Regions from separate parts of the Bacillus sp. D48C genome, predicted to be linked through region 1. Evidence: riboswitches for the same ligand, from Rfam matches in the RefSeq annotation. Region 1 holds a riboswitch; each other region holds the start of a gene.
The links. Region 1 has a riboswitch for S-adenosylmethionine ahead of ACLBXA_RS09385 (bifunctional O-acetylhomoserine aminocarboxypropyltransferase/cysteine synthase). Riboswitches for the same ligand answer to the same signal wherever they lie in the genome.
Positions count from the first base shown of each region.

Region 2: linked by a shared signal. The riboswitch ahead of mtnK (S-methyl-5-thioribose kinase) and the one ahead of ACLBXA_RS09385 (bifunctional O-acetylhomoserine aminocarboxypropyltransferase/cysteine synthase) in region 1 are both predicted to bind S-adenosylmethionine.
Region 3: linked by a shared signal. The riboswitch ahead of ACLBXA_RS26955 (peptide ABC transporter substrate-binding protein) and the one ahead of ACLBXA_RS09385 (bifunctional O-acetylhomoserine aminocarboxypropyltransferase/cysteine synthase) in region 1 are both predicted to bind S-adenosylmethionine.

Region 1 covers NZ_JBKFAQ010000003.1:99,850-102,999, forward strand. Annotated here, with positions in the region: gene ACLBXA_RS09370 (FMN-dependent NADH-azoreductase) at 1-135, shown strand, start outside; gene ACLBXA_RS09375 (transcriptional regulator YeiL) at 195-866, opposite strand; gene ACLBXA_RS09380 (YjjG family noncanonical pyrimidine nucleotidase) at 974-1,669, shown strand; SAM riboswitch class I at 1,853-1,957, shown strand; gene ACLBXA_RS09385 (bifunctional O-acetylhomoserine aminocarboxypropyltransferase/cysteine synthase) at 2,050-3,150, shown strand, end outside.
Region 2 covers NZ_JBKFAQ010000001.1:795,636-798,785, reverse strand. Annotated here, with positions in the region: gene mtnA (S-methyl-5-thioribose-1-phosphate isomerase) at 1-848, opposite strand, end outside; gene mtnK (S-methyl-5-thioribose kinase) at 845-2,026, opposite strand; SAM riboswitch class I at 2,117-2,258, opposite strand; gene ACLBXA_RS04340 (carbon-nitrogen family hydrolase) at 2,330-3,150, opposite strand, start outside.
Region 3 covers NZ_JBKFAQ010000017.1:48,902-52,051, reverse strand. Annotated here, with positions in the region: gene ACLBXA_RS26955 (peptide ABC transporter substrate-binding protein) at 1-1,163, opposite strand, end outside; SAM riboswitch class I at 1,296-1,400, opposite strand; gene ACLBXA_RS26950 (aldo/keto reductase) at 1,553-2,386, opposite strand; gene proC (pyrroline-5-carboxylate reductase) at 2,388-3,150, opposite strand, start outside.

The sequences.
Region 1 (3,150 bases):
AGCATGATGGGCTTCTTCGGTGCAACAAACATGGAAACAGTAGTTATTGAAGGACATAACCAATTCCCAGATAAAGCAGAAGAAATCATTGCTGCAGGTCTTGAAGAAGCAGCTAAAGTAGCAAGTAAATTTTAATTTAAATTATAATCGTCACTCAAAGAAACAGCATTAACGTTTATGTTAATGCTGTTTCTTTATATTTTCAGCTCGTCAGCAAGCTTTTCTAATGTATTTCGATCTTGTATATAATATGTTCGGCCTTCTTTTTTTAAATAATTTTGTTGGCAAAACTGGTTTAATACATATAAAAGATGACGATAGCTGACATTTAAGTATTCTGCAGCCTCAGTATGCTTTTCTATATAACAATTATTTTGTTCTGTTAATAAAATAAAAGCAGCTAATCGATTTTCGAAAGGATAACTATAGTTTTTTGCGTAATTTTCAGTGCGAGTAATTGTCTTTTCTCCAATAAATTTGCATAAGTGCTGTAAAAACGTTGCATCTTGTAATACAAGTTGCTGACAATCTTTAAGAGGAAGTGCTAAACAAACACAATCTTCTAGTACTTCAACGGACTTGGTGATATTTTCTACTCCTATTAATCCTAATTCCCCGATAAAAGATGGTGCTTGAATAAAATTAATTAATGAAACTTTCCCGTTTTTATGATTCATATATATTTTTGCTTTCCCAGAAATTAAGTAATAGAGATAAGGGAGGGCGTTTCCTTCGCTACATATCATCTCTTTCGTTTGAAAAGAATGCAGCTCTACATATGGCAAGACATGAAATGAAAATAGGGTATGGAATTGATGGATTCGCATGTATTGATAAATTTCTTCTTCATTTTTGCTGATTTTCATATTTTCACCCCTATTTATAGTATGAGATATCTCCTATTATCTTTACAAGAAGGAATGATACGATTTATGTAAATTTGTTTTTGTAGAAAAGAGAGTGTGATGAATTTATGAAAAAATATAAAACATTACTATTTGATGTAGATGATACATTATTAGATTTCCAAAAGGCTGAAAAAGTAGCTTTACAGGTGCTTTTTGAAGAGAAGGGAATCCCTTTAACAGAGGAGATAGAGGCTCGTTATAAAAAAATAAATAAAGGTCTTTGGAATGCTTTTGAAAAAGGTGAACTATCACGTAATGAAGTTGTAAATAAACGATTCTCTATGTTGTTTAAAGAGTATGGAGAAGAAGTAGACGGTATATTATTCGAAAATAATTATCGTAGCTACTTAGAAGAAGGAAATCAACTCATGCAAGGTGCGTTTGAATTTATAAATCAAATTCAAGGGGAGTATGAGTTGTATATAGTGACAAATGGTGTTTCTAAGACGCAAGATAAACGTTTGCGTAATGCAGGGTTACATTCATTATTTAAAGATGTTTTTGTTTCGGAAGATACAGGTTTTCAAAAGCCGATGAAAGAGTATTTTGATTATGTTTTTGAACGGATTCCTAACTTTGCACCTGAAGAAGGGCTGATTATTGGGGATTCATTAAGTGCCGATATTAAAGGTGGATATGTAGCGGGAATTGATACTTGTTGGTTTAATCCAGAAAGGAAATTAAATGATAGTGGGATTATACCGACATATGAAGTGCATAATTTTGAAGAATTATACGCTCTATTAAAACAGTTTGTTTAATGAAAATAGATGATTGGGGTTTATTTTACATGAATCATTTTTTCTAAAGGTCTTTTTCGAGTTAGTATGGAATATATTTCTTTTGTTGCTTTATATGAAATTGTTAATGTTTGTTTTAGAACATTCAGAAAAAACTGTTTGACATTAGGAAATTATTGCTATAAAATCAACGGTAATTGCATAGTCTTATCAAGAAAAGGTGGAGGGACAGGCCCGATGAAACCTTGGCAACAGCCGTATAACGGAATTGTGCCAAATCCTGCAGGTAGTAATCCTGAGAGATAAGAAAGAGCCTTTAGAGCGTGTTTTCAAACTGCTCCTTTCTTGTTTTCAGGAAAGGGGCAGTTTTTTATTTTGTATAAAAGAAAGGAGAATGAGAGATGGGAGAATCATGGGGAAAAGGAACGATTTGTGTGCAAGGTGGCTATACGCCAAAGAATGGTGAACCACGTGTTTTACCACTTTATCAAAGTACAACGTATAAATACGATACTTCGGATGATTTAGCAGCCCTATTTAACTTAGAGGCAGAAGGATATATTTATACGCGTATTGGAAACCCTACTCTAGCTGCATTTGAGCAGAAGTTATCAGATTTAGAAGGCGGGGTAGGAGCTGTTGCAACGGCTTCTGGGCAAGCGGCTATTATGCTCGCAGTTTTAAATATTTGTAGTAGTGGAGACCATTTACTTTGCTCTTCAACTGTTTACGGGGGAACGTTTAATTTATTTGGGGTGAGTTTACGTAAGCTTGGCATTGATGTTACGTTCTTTAATCCCAATTTAACGGCAGATGAAATTGCGGCACTTGCTAACGATAAGACGAAGCTCATTTATGCAGAATCATTAGGAAATCCAGCGATGAACGTTTTGAATTTTAAAGAATTTTCAGATGCAGCGAAAGAGTTAGAAGTGCCTTTTATCGTGGATAATACATTAGCAACTCCTTATTTATGCCAAGCATTTGAGCACGGAGCAAATATTATCGTTCATTCTACGACGAAATATATTGATGGTCATGCAAGCTCTTTAGGCGGCATTGTCATTGACGGAGGGAACTTCGATTGGACAAATGGGAAATATCCTGAACTTGTTGAACCGGATCCAAGTTATCACGGCGTAAGTTACGTTCAAAATTTTGGTGCAGCAGCTTATATTGTGAAGGCGCGTGTTCAATTATTAAGGGACTACGGAAACTGTATGAGCCCATTCAATGCGTATATTAGCAATATCGGCTTAGAAACGCTGCATTTAAGAATGGAGCGTCATAGTGAAAATGCTCTCGTAGTTGCTAAGTGGCTTGCTAACCATGAACGTATTGAATGGGTGAATTATCCTGGATTAGATAGCAATGAAAATTACTCGTTAGCACAAACGTATTTGAAAAAAGGTGCTAGTGGTGTTTTAACATTCGGCATTAAGGGCGGATTAGAAGCGGCGAAAGAATTTATCGCAAATGTAAAACTAGCAACTCTTGTAACG
Region 2 (3,150 bases), on a different contig from region 1:
GTTTCTTTCGTAACATCAAATGTTGACAGTGGCGCAGCAACATAAAATGGGATATCAAAGTACTTTGCTAAAATAGCTAAATTCATTGTCCCTATTTTATTTGCCGTATCTCCATTTGCGACAATTCGATCCGCCCCTACAATAATTGCATCTATTTCTTTCGTTTGAATAGCATGAGCTGCAGTATTATCTGTAATAAGGGTCACATTAATATTTGCTTGCTTCAATTCCCACGTCGTTAAGCGACCACCTTGTAAAACTGGTCTCGTTTCACACGCATATGCATGTAAACGCACACCTTTCTCTTTTCCAATATAAAAGGGAGCTAATGCAGTTCCATATCTGGCAGTTGCGATACTTCCAGCGTTACAGATTGTTAAAATATTATCGCCATCTTTAAAACATGTTAACGCATATTCCCCAATATTTCGGCACACCTCTTCATCTTCCTGCTGAATGCGAAGCGCTTCTTCTTCTAATGTTTTTTGTGCTCCTTTTATTGTAGTAATCCCTCGAATAGATTCTCTCATACGATCAATTGCCCAAAATAAATTGACCGCTGTCGGGCGTGACGTCCCCAAATAATTACAATCTCTATTAAACTTCTTTTGAAATTCTTCAATATGTACAGTGTTATATTTTTTTGATGCAAGCGCCAAGCCAAATGCAGCTACAATTCCAATTGCAGGCGCTCCTCGTACTTCTAACATTACGATGCTTTTCCAAACCTCTTCAATAGTCGTCAATGTTTTGTATTCTGTGCTATGCGGCAATTTCGTTTGATTTAATACCGCAATTGCATCACCTTTCCAGCTTACAGATCTCGGAACAGTAACAATTGTACTCACGCTTTTACGCCCCCTGAAACTGTCTGTTGAAATAATGTTCGAAACAGTTGAATATCTGCACTTTTAGATTCATATTTTATTAGTTCTTTACCTAAGGATAGCGCTTGCTTCTTAGCTTGAATTCTTGTTTCTTTATTTTCTATTTCATCTAAATCTGCTACATGAGCTAAACCAATTGTTCTACGAATCAGTTCACATCCGGCAAATCCAACTGCATCAGTAAAGATATTTTGCAAAATAATTGGTAACCATTGTTTTTCTTTCGTATATACTTCTACACCTTCTCCAATCCATAACTTTGTAAAAGTCTCTACAAAATAACTCCACGTCTTTTCTATATGGAAAAATAGTACACTTCTTTTTTCTTCTTCTCTAGATAAAGCATTTAATAATAGATTTGCAATAAATTGACCTATGTCAAATCCAAATGGGCCATATGTCGCAAATTCTGGATCAATCACTTTCGTTTCAGAAGGTGACGAAAAAATACTACCAGTATGTAAATCACCATGAATAAGAGTTTCTTTTCTTGTTAAGAACTTATATTTATATTGTGCTACTTTTAGTTTTAAAGTTTTATCACTCCAAAGTTCATCAACCACGAGCTGTAAATCTGGCTCATAATCATTTGTATCATAATGTCCAAACGGATCTGTAAACACTAAATCCTCTGTAATTTTACAAAGGTCCGGATTTACAAAGGTACCTTCTAGTACCCTCTTCTCTTCTGACTGTAAACCAAAATCTGAAGTATAAAATAAAACATGTGCTAGAAAACGGCCGATATGCTGGGATAAAAGCGGATATTCTTCTCCGCCTATTAATCCTTTTCTTGTAATTGTTAGTCTTGATAAGTCTTCTATTACCGTTATCGCTAACTCTTCATCATGACTGTACACTGCTGGAACATAATCCGGTACATACTGCGCAAAAATTTGTAAGGCCTTACTTTCAATCGTTGCTCTTTTTATAGACAATGGCCAGCTTTCACCAACTACTTTCGCATAGGGCAGTGCTTGTTTTATTATAATTGATTTCTCTCCATCATCTAATTTGAACACGTAATTTAAGTTTCCGTCTCCAATTTCATGACAAACGACATTTGCCTTCGCTTCAAAATAGCCATGATCTTTCGCATATTGTACAGCTGTTATTTCTGTTAATGAATAATATCCCATCGTCTTCTCCCCCTTTTTAAATTCAGAGGTTTTTCTAACATAGAAAAACCTCTTTCCACTAAGAAAGAGGTTTGAAGTTTATCTTCTCCCCTCTTATCTGCCAGAAAGTTTTACTTTCTGCTGGAATTAGCACCGTGCCTTTTGGCGTAATAAACGCCCCATTTCACAATGGTATTACGGTCGGTTGCTGGGCTTCATCGGGCCAAATCCCTCCACCTGCTCTTGATAAGAGTTGTATAATTTTTTGAATTTTTAACTTTATGTTGAAGACTATACCAAGAATAAAAATCACTTGTCAACATTTTATTTGTATAATTCTGGACGACGATCCGCAAAAACTGGAATTCCTTTACGTACTTCTTTAATTTTCTCGAATACAAGCTCTCCAAATAAAATTGATTCTTCTTCATTTGCTTCTACAACAACCTCGCCCCAAGGATCGACAATTAAAGAATGACCGGCAAACTCATTATTCGGATCCTTTCCTGCCCTATTACAGGCAACAACATAACATTGATTTTCAACTGCTCTTGCTTGCAATAGCAAACGCCAATGTGCTAAACGAACTAATGGCCATTCTGCTACAACAAATAAAACTTTTGAACCTTTTGCAGTATGAACGCGCATCCACTCTGGAAAACGAATGTCATAACAAATTGTGCCGGCGCACTCTACATCATCTAACTTAAATTCACCTGTACTATTTCCAGCGATTAAATATTTATGTTCATCCATAAGCTGAAATAAATGCACTTTACTATATTCATTGACTAGTTCTCCTTCCTTGTTTACCACATACATTGTATTTGTAACACCTTGCTCTGTTTGCTTCGCTATGGAACCACCAACAATATGTACACCATATTGTTTCGACCATTCTTTCAACTTTTCTTTCGTTTCCAATCCATCCCTATCTGCAATTTCAGAAAGTCTTGCTAAATCATATCCTGTTGTCCATAATTCTGGTAAGACAATAACATCCGGTCTCTCCTTCATCGCTTCGCTTATTTTATTTTTAGCATTCTCAATATTTTTTTCTACATCTCCAAAAACAATATCCATTTGAATACATGCGACTTTCATTTTTTCAGCCCCATTCTTATTTTTCTCTTTACAAAATACTG
Region 3 (3,150 bases), on a different contig from region 1:
AATGTTATCTTTTCAGAACCAAGCTCTTGTTTAGCTTTTTTCCATAACTTTTGTGCAGATTTTGTATCAACTTTTGTTAAATCGCCGTTTGCAGTACGGAAGTCTTTTCCTTCAGGTCCTTTTGCAAAGTTTTTTGGAACGAGACCAAATGTTGGTGTAGATCCATCATTTAATAACGTATTTACAAAGGATTTTCTATCAATTGTTTGATCAATTGCTTGGCGTGCAGAAACATTTTGAAGCACTTTGTTTTGTTGATTCATACGTAAAAATTGTACGCCTACGTTTGGACGTTCTTTAAAGTTAGCATCCTTTTTATATTTATCGACAAAGTCAGATGTTAGTTTTATACGATCTAATTGTTTTGACTCGAATAAATTTACTTCTGTTGATTTTTCTTTTACGACGTTAAAATTGATTTCTTCTAGTTTGACAGTATCTTTATCCCAATAGGTAGGGTTTTTCTTGAATTTAAAGCTTTGTTCGTGCTTCCAATCGCTTAGTGTAAAAGCTCCATTGTACAAGATTGTATGATCTTCTAAAGCGTACTTATCACCTTGTGCTTTAAAGAATTCCTCGTTAATTGGTAGAAATGTTGGGAACGCTGTTAAGCTAATAAAATACGGAACAGGACGCTCCAATTCTACCTCAAACGTATGGTCATCAACTGCTTTTACACCAAGTTGGTCGGCTGGAAGTTCTTTGTTGTTAATTTTTGTTGCATTTTTAATATCAAAGAATAGAAATGCATATTCAGAGGCTGTTGCTGGATCTACGGCTCTCTGCCAAGCGAACACAAAATCTTTCGCTGTAACAGGAGTGCCGTTTGACCATTTTGAATCTCGCAGGTGGAATGTGTATTTTGTTTTATCGCCACTTACTTCATGAGATTCTGCAACGCCAGGGAAAGGTTTGTTACCTTCACCAAGATTATACAAACCTTCAAATACGTTTCTCATTACTTGACCAGAATCAGTATCTGTAGCACGGGCTGTATCCATTGTTCGTATTTCAGTAGGTGAAGATAAATTTAAAACCTGTTTGCTAGGTGCCTCGTCTTTTGCATTTGCTTCGCTTGCTTCGTTTTTATAACTACCGCAACCAGTTAATAAAATACTTACTCCTACAACTGATGCAATACCGGGTACAAACTTCTTTTTCATTTGATTTTCCTCCTAAATAATTAAGTTTGGATGATGATGAGGGAAATGAAAAATAAAAAATCCCTCTTTTCATATTGAGAAAGAGGGATTTTTACGTACAAGTTATACACCCGTATATAAACGAAGTCCCTCATTCTATCTTTCAAGCATAAAGCTTGCAGGAAGTGGCACAGTATTCAAAATGAACCTGCTGCCGAGGTTTCAAAGGGCCAGTCCCTCCACCTCTCTTGATACAATGAGTAAACGAATAAATTTTATTAATTTTTGCGTTTCTTTGATAATTCAAAATCTTACACCTTGAACAATGAAGTGTCAACCAAATGGAATATAGTTTAAATTTTCAGTTATCTCAAATGAAAAAACCACTGCATATGGCAGTGGTTTTTCGCTTAGAAGTTAAAGTTATCTGGATCTGGACCAACGCGACGATCTTCATTTAAAGCTTGAATTGCTTTCATATCATCAGCACTTAATTCAAAGTCGAAGATGTTTGCATTTTCAATAATGCGATGTTCTTTAATTGATTTAGGGATTGTTACAACTTCGTTTTGTAAATCCCAGCGTAAAATAATTTGCGCAGTTGATTTATTATATTTTGTCGCAATTTCTTGTAACGTTGGATTATCTAGTAGTTGTCCTTGCATTAATGGTGACCAAGCTTCAAGCTGGATATTATGTTCTTTACAGAAAGCGTGTAACTCTTCTTGTGCTAAACGTGGGTGGTATTCCACTTGGTTGACCATTGGCTTAATTTCAGCAATTTCAAATACGTCTTGTAAGTGGTGAATGTGGAAATTACTCACACCGATAGCGCGAACACGGCCATCTTTATAAAGCTTTTCTAATGCTTTCCATGATTCGGTATATTTCCCTTTTACAGGCCAATGTACTAAATATAAATCTAAATATTCTAGACCTAATTTCTCTAATGTAGTTTCAAATGCTTGAAGTGTTGTTTCATATCCTTGATCGCTATTCCATACTTTTGAGGTAATAAATAATTCTTCACGTGAAACACCGGATTCACGAATCGCTTGTCCAACGCCTTCTTCATTTTGATAGATTGCTGCAGTATCGATGCTGCGGTAGCCATTTTTAATTGCTGCTTTTACAGAATCAATTACTTCTGAACCATCTTCTACTTTAAAAACACCTAAACCAAACCAAGGCATTTTTACACCGTTATGTAATGTTGTATAGTCCTTTAAACTTGTTAAAGTCATATTATTTCCCCCTAGCTTTTTTGTTTGTTGCTTCTACTGCTTTTTGAATTGCCTCTGAAAAATTATATTCATATAAAGTTTTGAGACCCTCAGCTGTGGAACCACCTGGCGTTGTTACTTGTTCGCGGAGGTTAGCTGGATCTTGCGTTTGTTCGAGCATAGAAGCAGAGCCAGAAATCATTTGAATGACAAGATGTTTTGCGGTTTCTTCATCGACTCCATAACTTTTTGTTGCTTCAATCAAGCTTTCAGCAAAGTAATAAAGGAAGGCTGGTGCACTTCCAGTAACTGCAGTAAGCTGATGAACTTCTTCCTCAGTACAAAGTTGCGAAGTACCAATACCTCTTAAAAGCAGTTGCAGGGTTTCTTGATGCATCTCTTTTATTGATTGTCCCATTGTATATAAGGAGATAGACTTTCCAATTTCAGCAGCTGTATTAGGCATAATCCAAGCAACAGGCGTGCCTTTTGGGAGTCTAGCTTCTAAATAAGATGGTCCAATGCCAGCTGCTACTGTTACGACAAGTTGATTTGATATTAACGGAGATAGCTCAGCTAATAACTCTTCATGAGCAGAAGGTGGCATTGCTAAAACAACCGTATCGACAGATGTAACATGCTGCTTCCAATCTGTTGCAGTAGACACATTATATCGATGTTGTAACTGTTTTAGTTTTTCTGCGTTGCTTCGGTTAGAGACGATAATTTCTTCGATGTACTCTTTGCTTGTTTTAAGTAATCCGGAAAATATAGCTTCGGCCATA